One region of the Planococcus chinensis genome, then DNA from elsewhere that is predicted to be linked to it. Evidence: riboswitches for the same ligand, from Rfam matches in the RefSeq annotation. Region 1 holds a riboswitch; each other region holds the start of a gene.

The links. Region 1 has a riboswitch for S-adenosylmethionine ahead of mtnW (2,3-diketo-5-methylthiopentyl-1-phosphate enolase). Riboswitches for the same ligand answer to the same signal wherever they lie in the genome.
Region 2: linked by a shared signal. The riboswitch ahead of ACFSDB_RS10695 (methionine ABC transporter ATP-binding protein) and the one ahead of mtnW (2,3-diketo-5-methylthiopentyl-1-phosphate enolase) in region 1 are both predicted to bind S-adenosylmethionine.
Region 3: linked by a shared signal. The riboswitch ahead of ACFSDB_RS09630 (bifunctional homocysteine S-methyltransferase/methylenetetrahydrofolate reductase) and the one ahead of mtnW (2,3-diketo-5-methylthiopentyl-1-phosphate enolase) in region 1 are both predicted to bind S-adenosylmethionine.

What each region holds. Positions count from the first base shown of each region.
Region 1 is NZ_JBHUFW010000008.1:150,318-156,371, reverse strand. Features, by position in the region: gene mtnK (S-methyl-5-thioribose kinase) at 1-1,096, opposite strand, end outside; SAM riboswitch class I at 1,202-1,356, opposite strand; SAM riboswitch class I at 1,524-1,630, shown strand; gene mtnW (2,3-diketo-5-methylthiopentyl-1-phosphate enolase) at 1,775-2,989, shown strand; gene ACFSDB_RS11705 (2-hydroxy-3-keto-5-methylthiopentenyl-1-phosphate phosphatase) at 2,995-3,660, shown strand; gene ACFSDB_RS11700 (methylthioribulose 1-phosphate dehydratase) at 3,657-4,274, shown strand; gene ACFSDB_RS11695 (1,2-dihydroxy-3-keto-5-methylthiopentene dioxygenase) at 4,291-4,827, shown strand; gene ACFSDB_RS11690 (hypothetical protein) at 4,943-5,122, shown strand; gene ACFSDB_RS11685 (DUF4395 domain-containing protein) at 5,685-6,054, shown strand, end outside.
Region 2 is NZ_JBHUFW010000007.1:149,358-155,411, forward strand. Features, by position in the region: gene ACFSDB_RS10670 (acyl-CoA dehydrogenase family protein) at 105-1,886, shown strand; gene ACFSDB_RS10675 (arsenate reductase family protein) at 2,212-2,568, shown strand; gene gcvH (glycine cleavage system protein GcvH) at 2,647-3,027, shown strand; gene ACFSDB_RS10685 (toprim domain-containing protein) at 3,101-3,439, shown strand; gene ACFSDB_RS10690 (thioredoxin family protein) at 3,446-3,757, shown strand; SAM riboswitch class I at 3,806-3,910, shown strand; gene ACFSDB_RS10695 (methionine ABC transporter ATP-binding protein) at 3,989-5,014, shown strand; gene ACFSDB_RS10700 (methionine ABC transporter permease) at 5,007-5,675, shown strand; gene ACFSDB_RS10705 (MetQ/NlpA family ABC transporter substrate-binding protein) at 5,725-6,054, shown strand, end outside.
Region 3 is NZ_JBHUFW010000005.1:418,729-424,782, forward strand. Features, by position in the region: gene metH (methionine synthase) at 1-1,497, opposite strand, end outside; gene ACFSDB_RS09630 (bifunctional homocysteine S-methyltransferase/methylenetetrahydrofolate reductase) at 1,478-3,334, opposite strand; SAM riboswitch class I at 3,407-3,513, opposite strand; gene ACFSDB_RS09635 (DUF6544 family protein) at 3,742-4,587, opposite strand; gene xylF (D-xylose ABC transporter substrate-binding protein) at 5,398-6,054, opposite strand, start outside.

The sequences.
Region 1 (6,054 bases):
CCTGTTTTTTCAATTCGATGCGCCGTGCTTCCTCTTCAATGCCGTCGAGGTCCTTGACGTGCGCCAAGCCGATGGTGCGGCGAATCAATTCGCAGCCGGCAAAGCCGAGCGCATCGCTGAACACTTTTTCAAGGATCGCTTCGCGGTAGCCGGGTGTATTTTTGAACGCCTCCACGCCTTCTGCTTCCCATAAAGCGCTGAAAGTCCCTTCAAACGTTTCCCATGTCTTTGCGATATGGTCTGTGATCACTTTGCGCCCTTCGCCGGTGCGCGTGATCCCTTGAGCGATCAGATTTGCAAGGAACAGGCCTACGTCAAAACCGATCGGCCCGTAAAACGCGAATTCCGGATCGATGACTTTCGTCTCTTCCGCACTGGCGAAGATGCTGCCCGTATGGAGGTCGCCATGCAGCAATGCTTCCGCTTCCGTCAAAAAGCTGTACTTCAATTTGGCGGCCTCCAGCTGAAGCGGCGCGTTGTTCCAGATCGCCTCCACTGCCAGGCGCAGCTGAGGCTCAAAATCGTTCGTCTCGCGGTCAAAGAACGGATCAGTGAAAATCAGGTCTTCCGTGATTTTGCAGAGCTCCGGATTTGAAAATTCCGCAGCAAGCCGCTTTTTCTCAAACGGATGGAGCGCAAAATCCGATGTATGGAATAGCGTGCGCGCCAGGTATTCCCCGATATCCGATGAAAGCTTCGGATAGCTTTCGCCTGCAATGAGGCCTTCGCGGGCAATCTTCAGATGCGACAGGTCTTCCATGACCGTCACCGCCAAATCCGTATCAGTGGCATACACTTCCGGCACAAGGCCTGGAGCGAATTCGCCGTGCTTCAGGAGCGCTGCGGCTTCCGTTTCTGCACGCTTCAATGTCAGCGGCCAGCTTTCGCCGACGACTTTCGCATACGGCAACGCCTGCTTGATGATGACGCCTTTGCCGCTGGCCGAATCGGTGATCCGGAACACGTAATTCAAGTTGCCGTCGCCGATTTCACGGCTCGAAAGTTCTGCCCCTTCCGGGAACGGATAGACGCTTTTCGCCAGGGCGATTGCGGTTTCTTCGGTTAATGCTGCATATTGGTTTGTTGCTATTGTCATAGGTCATCTACCTTTCAGCTGTTGTGGTTGGGTTTGAGAAGCTGTTTTTGGGCAATAAAAAAGCCCCTTTCCAAAGAAAGAGGCGTAGAATAAGAGATTCCGCACCTCTTATCTTTCAGAAACCGCGGTTTCTGATGGAATTAGCACCGTGCCTTGCGGGATGTTCATCCCGGCGCAAAAGCGCCCCTTCTCACGAAGGTATTACGGTCGGTTGCTGGGCGTCATAGGGCCAATATCCCTCTGCCTGCTCTTGATAAGAGTGTTTGTTGTAAAACTGTATGCTGTTTGAAATGAATCCTATCATGGTTCAGAATTGAGTGTCAATAATTTTTTTTGCAAAAAAATTTTCACGGATAACGATTGACAGATAGTTTTCGGCATGGAATAATCAAAATTAATTTACTCTTTCAAAAACCAATTGAATACTTTCTTATTCAGAGCAGGTGGAGGGACAAGCCCTATGATACCCGGCAACCGGTCCAGTGGACACGGTGCTAATTCTTGCAGCGCGATTTCGCAGCTGAGAAATAAGAAGTTGTTAACGCCCTTAACCTCTTCTTGTTTGAAGAGGTTTTTTTATTTTGTATCTTGAAGAAATCGCTTCATGCGGACGCTTTCCGCTCATTCTTCTTCAGAATCATGATACCTAATCTTTACTAAAAATGGAGTGTGCATATAGTGAGCATATTGACGGCAACGTACCAGCTTTACGGCAAACCCGGTTCATTTGAAAAAAAGGCGGAAGGCATCGCCCTCGGCCTGACAATTGGCTCGTGGACGGACCTGCCTTTGCTGGAACAGGAACAATTAAAGCACCATAAAGGCCAAGTCGTATCGGTGGAGGAATTCGGGGATGCTCCGCATCCGCTGAAGCCCGACACCATAAAAGCCGAAGTGAAGATCGCTTATCCGAGCGCCAACTTCTCAGCGGACCTGCCGGCGATCCTGACGACAGTATTCGGCAAATTGTCGCTCGACGGCGAAGTGAAGCTCCTGGACCTCGATTTCAGCGAAGAGCTGCTGAGCCATTTTCCGGGTCCGCGCTTTGGCATCGACGGTCTCCGCAGCAAGCTGGGCGTCATGGACCGGCCGCTCGTCATGAGCATATTCAAAGGTGTCATCGGCCGCGACCTGGATTTCATGGCCGCACAGCTCCGCGAACAGGCGCTTGGCGGCGTGGATTTGGTGAAAGACGACGAAATCCTCTTCGACAATCCGCTGACGCCGTTCGATCAGCGCATCACCACCGGCAAGAGCGCGCTCGAAGCCGTCTTTGAAGAAACCGGCCACCGCACGCTTTACGCGGTGAACTTATCGGGCCGCACTTCTGGCTTGCGTGACAAAGCGAAAAAAGCGCGCGAACTCGGCGCGGACGCCCTTTTGTTCAATGTCCATGCGTACGGACTTGATGTGCTGCAGGAACTGGCGGAAGATGAAGAAATCAGCTTGCCGCTCATGGCGCATCCGGCATTCAGTGGCGCTTTTACGTCTTCCCCGTTCTACGGGCTGTCGACGGCGCTTGCGCTCGGGAAGCTGACGCGCATCGCCGGAGCCGACTTCTCGCTGTTCCCTTCCCCTTACGGAAGTGTTGCACTTGAAAAAGCACAGGCACTGACACTCGGCCATGCCTTGGTGGAGGAAAGCCCGCTGAAACGCAGCTTCCCGGTTCCATCAGCCGGCATCCATCCCGGCCTCGTGCCGCTGTTGATCAACGATTTCGGCATCGACAGCATCATCAATGCCGGAGGCGGCGTACATGGCCATCCCGACGGCGCGGCTGGCGGCGGCAAGGCATTCCGCCAAGCGGTCGACGCCGTACTCAGTGGAAAAACGCTGGCTGAAGCTTCTGAACAGCATCAAGAATTGAAAACAGCACTGGACATATGGGGGTAACGGCAATGGACAAACCGGTCATCTTTTGCGATTTTGATGGCACGATCACCAACAACGACAACATCATCGCTATCATGAAACATTTCGATCCGCCGGGATGGAGTCCAATTAAGGACGACATTCTGGCACAGAATATATCAATCCGCGAAGGCGTGGCGAAAATGTTTTCGCTTCTGCCTTCGGCCAAGAAAGACGAAGTCGTCGACTACGTGCTTGAACAGGCGGAAATCCGCGAAGGCTTTGCTGAATTTGTGGCTTATGCCAAGGAACAGGACATTCCGCTCTACATCGTCAGCGGCGGCATCGACTTTTTCGTCCATCCGCTGCTCGAACCGTTTGGCCCGTTTGCCGGCGTTTATTGCAACGAAGCGGATTTTTCCGGCGACACGATACGGATTTCTTTCCCGCATGGATGCGACGGCGAATGCACGAGCCAAGGCTGCGGATGCTGCAAGCCATCGATCATCCGGAACCTGTTGGAAAACGGCGCGGACAGCATCGTCATCGGCGATTCCATTACCGACCTCGAAGCGGCGAAAAGGGCAGACCTTGTCATTGCACGCGACTTCCTTATCGAGAAATGCGAAGAGCTGGGCCTTCCGTATGAACCGTTCGAGAACTTCCGCGACGTCATGTCGATCATCGATGCACGGCTGGGGGTGAAATCATGACGGCCCTTCAGGCAAGATGGCAGGAACTTGCAGACATCAAAGACGAACTCGCATTGCGCGACTGGTTCATGGGAACGAGCGGCAACTTGGCGATCAAGGTCCAGGACGCGCCGCTCGAATTCCTGGTGACCGCGAGCGGCAAAGACAAACGCAAACGGACCTCGGAAGATTTCCTGCTGGTAGATGCATCCGGCAAAGCGGTGGACGACACGCCTTTAAAGCCTTCGGCGGAAACACTGCTGCATTGCGAGGTCTATTCCAAGACCAACGCCGGCTGCAGCCTGCACATCCATACCGTCGCCAATAACGTCATTTCAGAAATCTACGGCGATCAGGGCAAGATCGATTTCAAAGGCCTCGAGCTCATCAAGGCATTCGGCCTGTGGGATGAAGATGCGGTCCTGACAATCCCGATCATCCCGAACCATGCGCATATCCCTGACCTTGCGGAAGAGTTCCAAAAGCATATCCAAGCCGACAGCGGCGCGGTGCTGATCCGCAACCACGGCATCACCGTCTGGGGCAAGGACGGCTTTGAAGCGAAGAAACTGCTTGAAGCCAGCGAGTTTTTATTCCAGTACCAAATGGCGTTATACCAAATCCATTCACAATAAGAGAGGAAGATCCATTATGGCAATCATCAAAATCCAAGGCACGAATGAAACAATCGAAGCGCAAAACGAAGTAGCAGCATTCCTGGAGCAGCAGGAAGTCGTCTATGAGCACTGGGACATCAACAAATTGCCGGAGCACCTCCGGGAAAAATTCGACTTGAGCGACGAAGAGAAGGAAGAAATCCTTGCAGCGTTCAAAGCCGAAATCGACGACATTTCCGAGCGCCGCGGCTACCAGGCAGCGGATATCATTTCCCTGTCGGATTCCAACCCGAAACTCGACGAGCTGCTGAAAAACTTCCAGCGCAAGCACATCCACACGGACGACGAAGTGCGCTATATCGTCAGCGGACACGGTGTCTTCATCATCCAAGGCAAAGACGAGCGCTTTTTCGAAGTCCACCTGTCTCCAGGGGACTTGATCTCTGTGCCTGAAAACATCACGCATTATTTCACATTGGCAGATGACCGCAAAGTGGTCGCCGTGCGCATCTTTGTCACAACTGAAGGATGGGTGCCGGTCTACCAGGAAGAAGAAGGCGTGCAATCTTAAGTCAACGAACTGGACCGGCCCTTGTGCCGGTTCTTTTTTGTTTGCCTCCTTTCCGGAACTTTCCGGGTGCCCATCCGTATCTTAAGGACATAGAATTTGAGGGGATGTGAGGAATTTGAAAGAAAAAGCGGCCAGCTTGAACTTCGGGACCGGCATCGCCATTGGACTGCCCTTCCTGGTTCTCGGCATCGTCCAGAAAAATCTCGCGTTTTTCATCATCGGTGTAGCGCTGGCAATTTCCCTCAGTGCTTCATCCGCGCTCAAGCCGAAAGGCAAAAAAGACACAGACAAGTAATCACCTAAAAAGCCGGTGCCTCTTTTCAATAAAGGCACCGGCTTTTTTGCATGCAGCGTATCAGGATACGGTGAAGTAGGTTTTTTTCATTCCCGATATTCCGCAAAACAGCTGCGCTTGCCTGCGGGCGAGCGCCAAGCCTCCTCAGCCGCGTAGCGGCTTGCGGGGTCTCGGCTGTCTCGCTTTCCCGCGGGTGTCTCCGCTGTTTTGCTCCATATCTCTGACAGTATTGCTAAATAGGTAAAATCATCCGCGTTCAATAAACTGCACCAGCGCCGGCGCGTCCACGGGCTAGGCAATAAAATGGGCCAAAGGTAGTTTGGGCCATTTTATTTGCGACGAAGCTAGCGCAGCGATGCAGGAGCAGAAGGTTTTTCGCTATGAGACGGGTGTCCTTCCCGGCTCATGGCGAAAGCCATGCCCAAAGCGCCGAAGCGGCATATCAGCCATCTTTCATTAATTCACCGTATACAGATAAAAAGAAACATTAAAGTTCAAGCAACTTCCTTTAAACCAACTAAACAACTTGGTATAATAATGAATAATCAAAGGAGGTTGCTGTATGTCTATTCCAAAACCGCTTGTGCAATCCAATCAAGCCTTTATTGTCCTTTCCGTCATCCTTGCCCTTGTTTTCCATAAAGCGATTTTGCTTTTGCCGTTCCTAGTCGGCGCTTATACATTGATCACCAAAAAAAATCCCGTCATCCAGTTCAATAAACGATTTTTGAAAAAACCGGCGAATCAGTATATCCAGGAAGACCGCGACCAACAGCTCTTCAATCAGTGGATTGCTACCATCTGCCTCGGCTTGTCGCTGCTGTTCTTTGCGCTAGGCATCACCGCAGCAGGCTATGCGTTCAGCCTCATGGTCTTGATTGCATCCGGCGTGGCGCTGATGGGCTATTGCATCGGCTGCACGATCCGTTACC
Region 2 (6,054 bases), on a different contig from region 1:
CGGAGGGAGCGAAGCGACTGAGGAGGCTCAGGCCACGCCCCGCGGAAAGCGTCCGCCTGGAGCGATTTCATCTCTATAGAAACAATAACTAGGAGGAATTCACAATGGCAGAAGAAAAAACATTGATCAAAGGCGGCAGTTTCCTAATTGAAGAAGCGGACCTTTCACGGGTTTTCACACCGGAAGATTTCACAGAAGAGCATAAGATGATTGCGAAAACGACGGAAGACTACGTGAACACAGAAGTCATGCCAGTCGTCGAGAACTTGGAAAACCATGAATTTGAACATTCCGTCCGTTTGTTGAAATCGGCTGGAGACCTGGGTCTTTTAGGCGCAGATGTGCCGGAACAATACGGCGGCCTTGGGCTTGATAAAATCGCCTCTGCTTTGATTGCTGAAAAGATGTCGAAAGCAGGCGGCTTCGGAATTACGCACGGCGCACACGTTGGAATCGGTTCATTGCCGATCGTGCTTTTTGGAAACGAAGACCAGAAACAGAAATACCTTCCGCGCCTAGCGACAGGTGATATGATTGCAGCATACGCGTTGACTGAGCCGAGCTCAGGATCCGATGCACTTGGTGCGAAAACAACTGCCCGTTTGAACGAAGCCGGAACGCATTACGTCTTGAACGGCGAAAAACAATGGATCACGAATGCCGGCTTTGCGGATGTCTTCGTTGTCTACGCGAAAATCGACGGGGAAAAATTCTCGGCATTCATCGTAGAGCGCGCGTACGACGGCGTTTCGGTCGGACCGGAAGAAAAGAAAATGGGAATCAAATCTTCTTCTACCCGTACATTGATCCTTCAGGATGCGCAAGTGCCTGTTGAGAACTTGTTGGGAGAAGCAGGGCGCGGACACGTCATCGCGTTCAACATCTTGAACATCGGCCGCTACAAATTGGGCGTAGGCACAATCGGCGGAGCAAAATATGCGATGGAATTGACCATCCCTTACACAAACCAGCGCCAGCAGTTCAAGACGCCGATTTCATCTTTCAACTTGACGCGCGAAAAATTGGCCACAATGGCTTCGCAATTGTATGCCCTTGAAAGTTCTGTTTACCGCACAGTCGGCTTGTTCGAAGACCGCATGAGCGGCTTTACGGATGAGCAGCACGCAGACGGCAAACTGGTGGCTGATTCGATCGCTGAATTTGCAGTGGAATGCTCCATGAACAAATTCTTCGGAACAGAGACGCTTGATTATATCGTTGATGAAGGCGTTCAATTGCACGGCGGCTATGGCTTTATGGCTGAATATGAAATCGAGAAAGCGTACCGCGATTCACGCATCAACCGGATCTTTGAAGGAACGAATGAAATCAACCGCCTGCTGGTGCCGGGCACTTTGATCCGCAAAGCGATGAAAGGCGAACTGCCATTGTTCGAGCATGCCCAAAAACTCCAGGAAGAGCTGTTGATGATGATGCCGGAAGAAATCGGCACAGAAGCATTGGCCCAGGAGAAATACTTGGTGCGCAACGCGAAGAAAATCGCGCTTTTGGCGGCTGGCCTAGCGGCACAGACCTACGGAGCGAAGCTTGAGCAGGAGCAGGAAGTGCTTGTGAACATCGCGGACATCGTCAGCAACGTCTTTGCAATGGAATCAGCAGTTTTGCGCACCGAAAAAGCGATCGCGGCTTCTGGCGAAGAAAAAGCGAAACAGAAACTCCTTTACACGCAGATCTATTGCCAGGAAGCATTCGACAAAATCGAAAAAGACGCAAAAGAAACGTTGCTTGCAGCTATCGAAGGCGACAACCAGCGCATGATGCTTTCTGCATTGCGTAAATTGACGCGCTCGACGCCTTACAACGTCATTGCGAAAAAACGCGAAGCGGCCGTTAAATTGATCGAAGTTGAAAAATACGTCGTGTAAGAATTTTTGAAAACGCAGCTCAGGCTGCGTTTTTTCTTTTGTTCAATTTCTATGGCAGATGGAGAGTAGTAAGGCATGAACAGGCATTTTCGGTCGTATGCTCATTGAAGTACGGAATGCGCTCATAGAATCTGTAAAAGCGCTCATAGGATTCCGAAAGCCGCTCATAAACCCTCGAGAACCGCTCTTAGAGAATGAAACGTTCAACTTTTTATAGAATTAGTAAATCATCCAGCTTAATGATTACAGGCACACCGCAAATGGACACTTTTCTCCATTCGACCGGCTAGATGAATTTTGGTAAGCTTGAGGAAAAGGGGGTTTTATTGTGATTACGTATTATGCTTATCCAAAATGCACCACGTGCCGCAACGGAAAGAAATGGCTTGATGAAAACGGTGCCGATTATCGGGAGATCAATATTGCCGAAGCGCCGCCTTCTAAGGAAGAGCTCCGCAAAATCTACAAAGCCAGCGGCATCGAACTGAAGAAGTTTTTCAATACGAGCGGCATCAAGTACCGCGAGCTTGGGCTGAAGGAAAAATTGCCGGAAATGGGCGAGGACGAACAGCTGGAATTGCTTGCTGGCGACGGGATGCTCATCAAGCGGCCGCTTGCATGGGACGGGGAGAAAACGACGCTTGGCTTTAAGGAAGACGTCTATGAAAATACCTGGAAGTAGCGCCATACATTTCTTGTGTTTCCCAAATGTTTATGTCAAACTAAAGGGGAGCAAACTACATAATTTGGAGGGTTTTCGATGAGCACACCACAAGAACTTCGTTATTCAAAAGAGCATGAATGGGTAAAAGTAGAAGGCGGTACAGCACGTATTGGCATTACTGATTTTGCACAAGCCGAATTGGGCGATATCGTTTTCGTTGAATTGCCGCAAGTTGGGGACGAACTGAAAAAAGACCAGCCTTTCGGAAGCGTTGAATCTGTAAAAACCGTATCGGAACTTTACGCGCCGATTAGCGGCAAAGTGGTTGAAGTGAACGCTGAGCTGGAAGACAGCCCTGAATTTGTCAACGAATCTCCTTACGAAAATGCGTGGATGGTGGTAATCGAATCTCCTAGCGAAGCTGAAGTAGGCGAGTTGATGACAGCTGAGCAATATAAAGAAATGATCAACGAGTAATCTCAAAGCGCCTCTTTTTGGCGCTTTTTTTATACAGATTTTCTTTCATACCGATCTAGTGAGGTGTTGGCTTATGGAAAAAGTAATCGTGGTGGAAGGGATCAGCGATAAGTCGCGGATCGCGCCGCTCATTGCAGAACCCGTGACGATTCTTTGCACAAATGGTACAGTAAGTGCATCGAGGCTTGAAGAACTGCTGCTGCCATATGAAGGCCTGGACATCATCATCCTGGTCGATGCGGACAAATCAGGAGAGAAATTGCGGAAATTGGTGAAGCGCGAATTTCCCGAAGCCCGGCACTTTTACATCAGCCCGAGCTTCAAGGAAGTGGCGGCCACGCCGATCCGCAACTTGATCGATGTTCTGATTTCAGCAAACGTTCAAGTCAATAAGTTATTAGCTGAGGGATGAAACAAAATGGAAGAATGGACACATAAAGAATGGCTGAAAGAAAAGAACACGAAAACGGTTGCCGCGTTTTATTTGTACACGCCGATGTGCGGCACATGCCAAGTTGCTTCGAAAATGCTGGATGTGGTCGAAGAGCTGTTGCCGGACATGCCGATGGGCAAGGCAAACTTGAATTTTGTGCAGGAAATAGCTGAACTCTATCAAGTGGAGAGCGTGCCATGCCTGCTCTTGACAAAGAACGGCGAGCTGGCTGAAAAGATCTACGCGTTCCAATCCGTGCCTTATTTATATGGAAAGTTAAAATCTGTTGACGTATAAAGTGAAGCGTGGTAAATTGAATTTCTGAAATCAATTAAATATCGTCAACTCTTATTAAGAGTGGTGGAGGGAAGTGCCCTATGAAGCCCGGCAACCGTCATGAAAATGAAATGGTGCCAAATCACACAAAGCAATAGCTTTGGAAGATGAGAGATCGGTTTACTTTTAAAGTTACCCTTCTGCTCAAATTTGCGCAGAAGGGTTTTTATTTTGAGGCGGGAGTGTTTAGGAATGATCGAATTAAAACAATTATCGAAAGTGTTCGATACCGGCAAAGGTTCATTGACCGCAGTGGACGGCGTGGACCTGTCGATCGGCGACGGCGAGATCTTCGGCATCATCGGCTATAGCGGCGCCGGGAAGAGTACATTGATCCGTTTGCTGAACGGGCTCGAAAAACCGACAAATGGTTCTGTTGTTATCAACGGGCAGGACATCACGAATATCAGCAGCGGTGAGCTGCGGAAAGCGCGCCAGAAAGTCAGCATGATTTTCCAGCATTTCAATTTGCTATGGTCGCGCACCGTCAAGGAGAACATCGAGTTCCCGCTTGAAATCGCCGGCGTTCCGAAAGAGAAGCGCGCAGCGCGCGTTCAGGAACTGGTGGAACTCGTCGGCCTCGGCGGACGGGAAAATGCTTACCCGTCCCAGTTGTCAGGGGGACAGAAGCAGCGCGTCGGCATTGCACGCGCACTTGCTAATGAGCCGGAAGTGCTGCTGTGCGACGAAGCGACGTCTGCACTCGATCCGCAGACGACGGACTCGATTCTGGACTTGCTGGTGGACATCAACAAGCGCTTGGGGCTTACGATTGTGCTGATTACACACGAAATGCATGTCATCCGGAAAATCTGCCATCGCGTCGCCGTCATGGAAGGCGGCCGGGTCGTAGAGATGGGCGATGTGCTCCGCGTCTTCCAGGCGCCAAAGGAAAACATCACCAAACGATTTGTGGCGCAAGTGACGGATACGGAAGATTCGCAAGAGACGATCAAGCACCTCCGCGAGTTGTATCCGGAAGGCGTGCTGGTAAAACTGGTCTTTGTCGGAGATCAGACAGAGCAGCCGATTTTGACCAAATTGATCCGGAAGCATCCGGTCGATATTAATATTGTGCAGGGCAATATCGCCCATACACAACGAGGAGCATACGGAACATTGATTTTGCAGATAAAAGGCTCTCAGCCGGAAGTTGCTGAGGCCATGGCATTCTTGAATGCGGAAGGCGTCCAGACGGAGGTGATGGCAAATGATTGAGTCATTATTCCCGAACGTCGATTGGCAGGATATGTGGGAAGCGACGCTGGAAACCTTGTATATGACGGCCATGTCGACGCTCTTTACATTCGCCATCGGCCTTGTGCTCGGAATCGTCCTGTTTTTGACCGCACCAAAACAATTATGGGCAAACAGCATCGTGAATTGGCTGACCGGCGCATTCGTCAATATTTTCCGGTCGATTCCGTTCATCATCCTGATCATCTTGCTGATCCCGCTTACGAAATTCATGATCGGAACCATCCGGGGGCCGAATGCGGCATTGCCGGCACTGATCATCGGCGCAGCACCTTTCTATGCACGCATGGTGCTGATCGCTTTGAAAGAAATCGACAAAGGCGTCATTGAAGCAGCGCGCTCGATGGGCGCAAGCACATGGACGATCATCCGCAAGGTGCTGCTGCCGGAGTCGAAGCCGGCGTTGATCTCCGGAATTACGGTGACGGCCATTGCATTGGTCGGCTATACCGCGATGGCGGGCATCATCGGAGCAGGCGGCCTTGGCACATTGGCTTTCCTAGATGGCTTCCAGCGCAGCCGCCAGGATGTTGTTCTGGTAGCGACCATCCTGATTTTGATCATCGTTTTTGCCATCCAGTTTGTCGGAGACCGTTTGACGGTGAAATCAGATAAACGTTGATCCAAGAATTCCATAATAAAAAACACCATAGAAAAGGGAGCGTACACACATGAAGAAACTTGTAACAGGAACATTATTGGCAGCATTGGCATTGGCAGGCTGCGGCGCAGAAGAATCCGGCAGCGGCGGATCCGGCGGGGAAGAGTCAAGCACATTGAAAGTGGGAGCGTCCAACGTACCGCATGCGGAGATTCTGGAGCAGGCCCAGCCTATCCTCGAAGAACAGGGAATTGAACTGGAAATCGAAACTTATCAGGATTATATCTTCCCTAACCAAGATCTTGAATCAGGCGAAATTGATGCCAACTACTTCCAGCATGTCCCTTATTTAGAATCACAGATTGCTGAGAATGGCTATGAGTTTGAAAATGCCGGAGGC
Region 3 (6,054 bases), on a different contig from region 1:
ATCGAAAATGATGTCTTCCGGTTCGAGCCCCCATTTGCCGGTCAATAATTCATATGAGCGCTCTGCGATTTCGAGCTTCCGCTCGCGCGTCACCGCCATGCCGGCTTCGTCGATCGTCCCGACGACAACGGCCGCGCCGTATTTCTTCACAAGCGGCATGACAGCATCAAAGCGCTCCTCGCCGTCCTCGAGGTTAATCGAGTTGATGATCGCTTTCCCTTGCGAGAATTTCAGCGCCGCTTCGATGACATCTTCATCCGTGGAGTCGATGACGAGCGGCACTTTCACTTTCTTCACGACTTCCTGCATGAACGCCGTCATATCCTCGAGTTCATCGCGGTCCGGGTTCGCGAGGCAGATATCGATAACATGCGCACCGTTCTTCACTTGCGCACGGGCGATTTCCGCCGCTTCCTCGATCTGGCCGTCGATAATGAGGCGCTTGAATTTGCGCGAACCGATGACGTTCGTGCGTTCGCCGATAAACAGCGGGCGCATCGTTTCATCGTATTGCAGCGGTTCGATGCCCGACACGGCATGGCCATGTCCGTCCGCGTCCGGCTTTCTTGGCGCCAAGCCCTCCATCGCTTCCCGCACCGCCTGGATATGGGCAGGCGTCGTGCCGCAACAGCCGCCGACCACATTGAGCCAGCCTTTTTCGGCAAAACCGCGAAGCTTTTTCGACAGCGATTCCGGCGTTTCGTGGTAATGGCCTTCCTCGTCCGGGAGCCCCGCATTCGGGTAGCAGCTGACAAAGCCGTCCGACAGCTCGGACAGCGAACGGATGTGGTCGGTCATGAATTCCGGCCCTGTCGCGCAGTTCAGGCCGACCGACAACGGCTTGATGTGCTCAATCGAAATATAGAACGCTTCGATGCTCTGCCCTGCGAGCGTCGTGCCCATCGGTTCGATCGTGCCGGACACCATGATCGGCAATTCCTTGCCGAGCTCGTTGAACGCCTCTTTGATGCCGATCGTCGCCGCCTTGACATTGAGCATATCCTGGCTCGTTTCCAATAGGATCAGATCCGCTCCGCCTTCGACGAGCGCTTTTGCCTGGACGTAGAAATTATCCTTCATTTCATCGAATGTCACCCCGCCGGTCACCGACAGCGTCTTTGTCGTCGGTCCGATGGCGCCTGCCACAAAGCGCGGCCATTCCGGCGTGGAGAATTTCGCGGCACTCGCTTTGGCTATTTCGACAGCGCGCCGGTTGATCTCAGGCGCCTGGCTGCCAAGGTCGTATTCATCGAGCACGATTGGCGTGCCGCCGAACGTATTCGTGCAGAGGATATCCGCCCCCGCTTCCAAATACGCATCGTGGACGCCTTCGATGACTTCCGGGCGGACGATGTTCAAGTACTCGTTGCACCCGTCGAATTCTTCACCGCCGAAATCTTCCGGCGACAGGTCGGCGTTCTGGATCATCGTGCCCATCGCTCCGTCGATGATGAGGATCCGTTTTTCGAGTTGTTGTTCAATGAGAGGTTTGGACATGGCTGTTATCGCTCGCTTTCTGCAAATCTATTTGTCGGATGTAATCGATCAATTCCACGCACATTTCATAGCGCAAAAACGGCGTGATCAGATAGATGCCGTTGAAGAGCCCGGCTGCGGTATCGATCAACTCCTTGGCAATCTGGATGCCTTCCGCTGTCGCCCGCTCCTTGTCTTCGCCGCATGCGCGCATGCGCTCGAGCGCATCTTCTGACAATTTGATGCCCGGCACTTCATTGTGCAGGAATTCCGAACTGCGGATGCTCGTCAGCGGCATGATGCCAAGGAAGACCGGGGTCTCCAAATGCTTCGTTTCCTCGTAAATTTCAATGATTTTCTCTTTTGTATAGACCGGCTGGGAAATGAAATAATCCGCACCGCTCTCGATTTTCTGTTCCAGACGCTTAACGGCCCGGCTGACGACGCGGACGTTCGGGTTGAACGCCGCCGCCACCGAGAAGTTCGCTTTCTTGCGCAGCGGCTTGCCGGAAAATGAAATGCCTTCGTTGAGCTTCTTGATCAACTGGATCAGTTCCATGCTCGAGACGTCATAGACGCTCGTTGCCCCCGGGAAATCACCCACTTTTGTCGGGTCTCCCGTCACTGCCAATATATCATGCATGCCAAGAGCATCAAGCCCCATGAGATGCGATTGCAGGCCGATCAGGTTGTGGTCGCGGCACGTTATGTGCGCGAGCGGCCGGATATTTTCCTGCTTCAGGATCGAGCCCATCGCCATGTTCGAGATGCGCGGCGAAGCAAGGGAATTGTCCGCCATCGTCAAGGCGTCGATGCCTGCCGCATCCAACGCTTTCGAGCCTTCGATGAACGTGGTGATGTCCAGATGGCGCGGCGTGTCGAGCTCGACAATGATTGTCCGCTCCGTCTTCGCTTTTTCGTGGAGCGGCTTGACGTCCAGCGCTTCCGCTTCGCGGATAACAATCGGCTTTCTCTCTGCCACTTTCTTCTCCGTCACCGGCGCCAAGTTCCGCAGGCGCTTCTTCGTTTCCGCAATATGCTTCGGGGTCGTACCGCAGCAGCCGCCGATCAAGCGTACGCCTTCTTCCCGGAGCAGCAAAGCCGCACGGCCGAAATAATCCGCTTCCGATTCATAGACGATGCGGCCGTCTTCGACGTCGAGCAGGCTCGCGTTCGGGTAGGCGGACAAGAATGCCTTTTTCAGCAGCTCGACGCCTTCGAACGCCTGGATCGTGTGATGGGGGCCAAGGCGGCAATTGACGCCGACAATGTCCGCACCGAGCGATTCCAGTTCCTGCAAGGCGTCGTTCAACAGCATGCCGTTCTGCAGAACGCCCGGTTCGTGCATCGACACTTGCGCGATGAGCGGTGTATCCGTGAGGGTTTTCAAGTGGGTGACGGTCGCTGCCAGCTCTTCGAAGTCGTAATACGTCTCGAGCAGCAGCCCGTCCGGATCGCCGGACAGGAGGTGCTGCGCCTGCTGGTCGACCATCGCGATGATTTCTGTTAGCGTCGCATCGCTTTTCCGGAAGCCCCGGATGCCGCCGATCGTCCCGAAGACGAACTGGCCGCCGGGCGCCGCGGCACGCTTCGCAATTTCAATCGCTGCCCGGTTGATGTCTTTCACCTGCTCCTCCAGCCCGTAGCGCGCGAGCTTATGCGCGTTCGCTCCGTACGTGTTGGTCTGGATGATGTCCGCTCCGGCCCGGATGTAGTCATGGTGGATCTTCTCGATGATCTCCGGACGCTGAATATTCAGCTCCTCGTTGCAGTATTCAATCCCGTACGAATACAGAAGCGTCCCCATTGCGCCGTCCGCCGTCAATACCCTTGTCTTCAACGCTTCCAATAACTTCATGCTGCTCTCCTCCTATACAAATAAAAAAGCCTTCCATAGAAAAAGAAGGCTTTACGATAACATACTCGTTCTTCTTCATCTCTCAGGCATGGAAATGCCTGCTGGATTTAGCACCTGACCGGTAACGGCTGGTTGCTGAAGCGTCATAGGGCCAGTCCCTCGACTTCTCTCGATAAGAATCAATTATTCAATTTTTTATATCCTAAAATATTAACCCCATATCGCCTCCAGGTCAAGGAGATCTGTCTAAAAAGAATGAAATTTCTGTTTATCTTCCTCTTTAAGACATAAATTCGACTCCAGTGCGCTGTCTTTGGCAATGCAGCTAAATCGTAGGAGAAGGCGTTTATCTAATAAAATCCCCTGAAGCGGAAAGACGTATGCAATTTCGGAATCAAAATCTGCCATCAAAATCCGGCCGGCTTCTTCACATTAAAAGCCACATCCTCCATCGTGAATTCGTACCAGGTGAACGGCCCTTCAGCCAAATCCCACGTGACCCCGAGTTCGGAAGGCGTGCGGATTCCGTCCATCGTCCGGTATGCCCGGATGTGGGCTGTGCACGGTACAAGCTCCGCATGCTCATCACTGTCCTTGAAGCGCATCGCCGTCACTTTCAGCAGTTCGCCGCCCTCCCCGAAATGGAAAGTCGCGCGGCCTTTGATCCAGTTGTAGGCCATCGTCGCTTCCGCCGTCCGATCGTCGATTGCGTGCCATTCGACATACCGGCTCAAAGCGGCGGAGGGAAATCCGCTCAGCTCCATTAAATACCGCTGCAGCGAGGACTGGTCGGCTTTCGGATTGCCGCGCGTAGTCGCCATCGGCACCAAGCCGGCCATTTTGATCCGCATCTCCGCCTTGCCTTCCTGAAACACATCCTTACCCGTCACAGAAAGCCCATTGCCCATCTTCATCTTCACTTTCCAGATGAAGCCGGGAGGATCAGAAGTAGTGTATTGCCAAGCTTCTGACGCCATCCATTTTTCCTGGCCGGGCTTGAGTTTCATCCGGCCAGTTTGCTTTGCATACACGCTCCGAATCTCTTCCCTGCCAGAAATGCCGCTCCACTCCATCCACTTCCGGACCGGGGCCGGCAGTGCAGCCAATTGTTCCGGTTCCACCCTCTTCAAAGGCGCCTCCAACTTTCTGAGCGGCGCCGCTTTTAATGATTCAGCCGGCGACTGGCGGTTCGCCCCTTTTACGACAAAGAATGCTGAGGCGAGCACAACAAGCACTGACAACAAGATTCTCATCTCTCCATCCCCTTCCTTTTTCGAAACGGACTTTCACGGACGGGCAGCAGCATCAACGGATTATCGTATCTATACCATACGACATCCAAACCTGTTCTCCTGCAATTTTGTACAGCTGCATGATTCCGCTTCTTTTAATCAGAAGAACCTTATTTCAGGAGATTTTATTCCCCTCTCTTTTTCCTTTAATAGATGAATTTTTCCCACCAAAAAAAGACAGGCTATCGAGAAACCTTCTTTAGATAAGTCATTAAAAAAATGAACTTTTCATCTCGCTTCGGCCGCTTTGGGCATGGCTTTCGCCCAGCCCGTGGACGCGCCGGCGCTGGTTTCGCTCTTTAAAAGCTGATAACTTAATCCGTTTTAGTAGTGCTATCTGAGATATGGAGCAAAACGGCGGAGAAAACCGTACTGTTTCTGCATCGCTTCGCTAGCTTCGAAACATGAAAGGACGCTGCTCCTGTCCCTGCATCGCTGCGCTAGCTTCGGGACATGAAAAACCGTTGCAGCGCTACGCGCTTCGTCGCAAAGTACCGGCCAAATGCTGTTTGGCCGGTACTTGCCTGCGGGACAGCGAGACAGCCGAGACCCCGCAAGTCGCGTAAGCGACTGAGGAGGCTTGGCGCTCGCCCGCGGCAAAGAGATGGCTCTAAGGAAGTTTGAGCCATCTCTTTGCGACGAGCGCATAGCGCGCAGGAGCACAGGGGTTTTACGAAGCTGTTTTGCGGAATATCGATTAAGAGACAAGTATTTTATATCTTTCTCAACAAGTTAAAAAAAGACAGGTGCATACCTGTCTTTTTTCATTTTCTAATCTCCCCCGTAAACATCCGCTTCGGTATGGAAGCCGTCCGCAATGACGGTCTCCCGGATATTGCCTTCATCGACCGCCACCGGTTCGAGCAAGACGGACGGCACTTCGCTTTTGCCGTTGTTGATGCTGTCGATGGCGCTGAACTCATTGCCTTTGGCCAGGTGGACGGCAAGTGCCGCCACCCGCTCCGACAAGGTCTGAATCGGCTTGTAGACGGTCATGGTCTGCGTGCCGCTGACAATGCGCTGCACGGCTGCCAGCTCAGCGTCCTGTCCGGCGACAGGAATTTCCCCGTCCAGCCCCTGGACCTTCAGTGCCTCAACGGCTCCGCCTGCTGTCGCATCATTCGCTGCAATGACGGCGTCAATCCGGTTGCCATTGGTCTCCAGCGCTTCGGACATGTTGGCAAAAGCATTTTCAGGCGCCCAGTCCTCGGTCCATTGGTCATAGACGATGCGGATATCGCCGCGATCGATGGCCGGCTGCAGCACCTTGAACACCCCTTTTTTCAGCAAATGGGCATTGTTGTCAGTCGGCGCCCCGCCGATAAAGACGTAATTTCCCTTCGGCACTTTTGCGAGCATCGCTTCTGCTTGGATCTCCCCGACTTTTTCATTGTCGAACGAGACGTACAGATCGATCTCGGCGTTTTT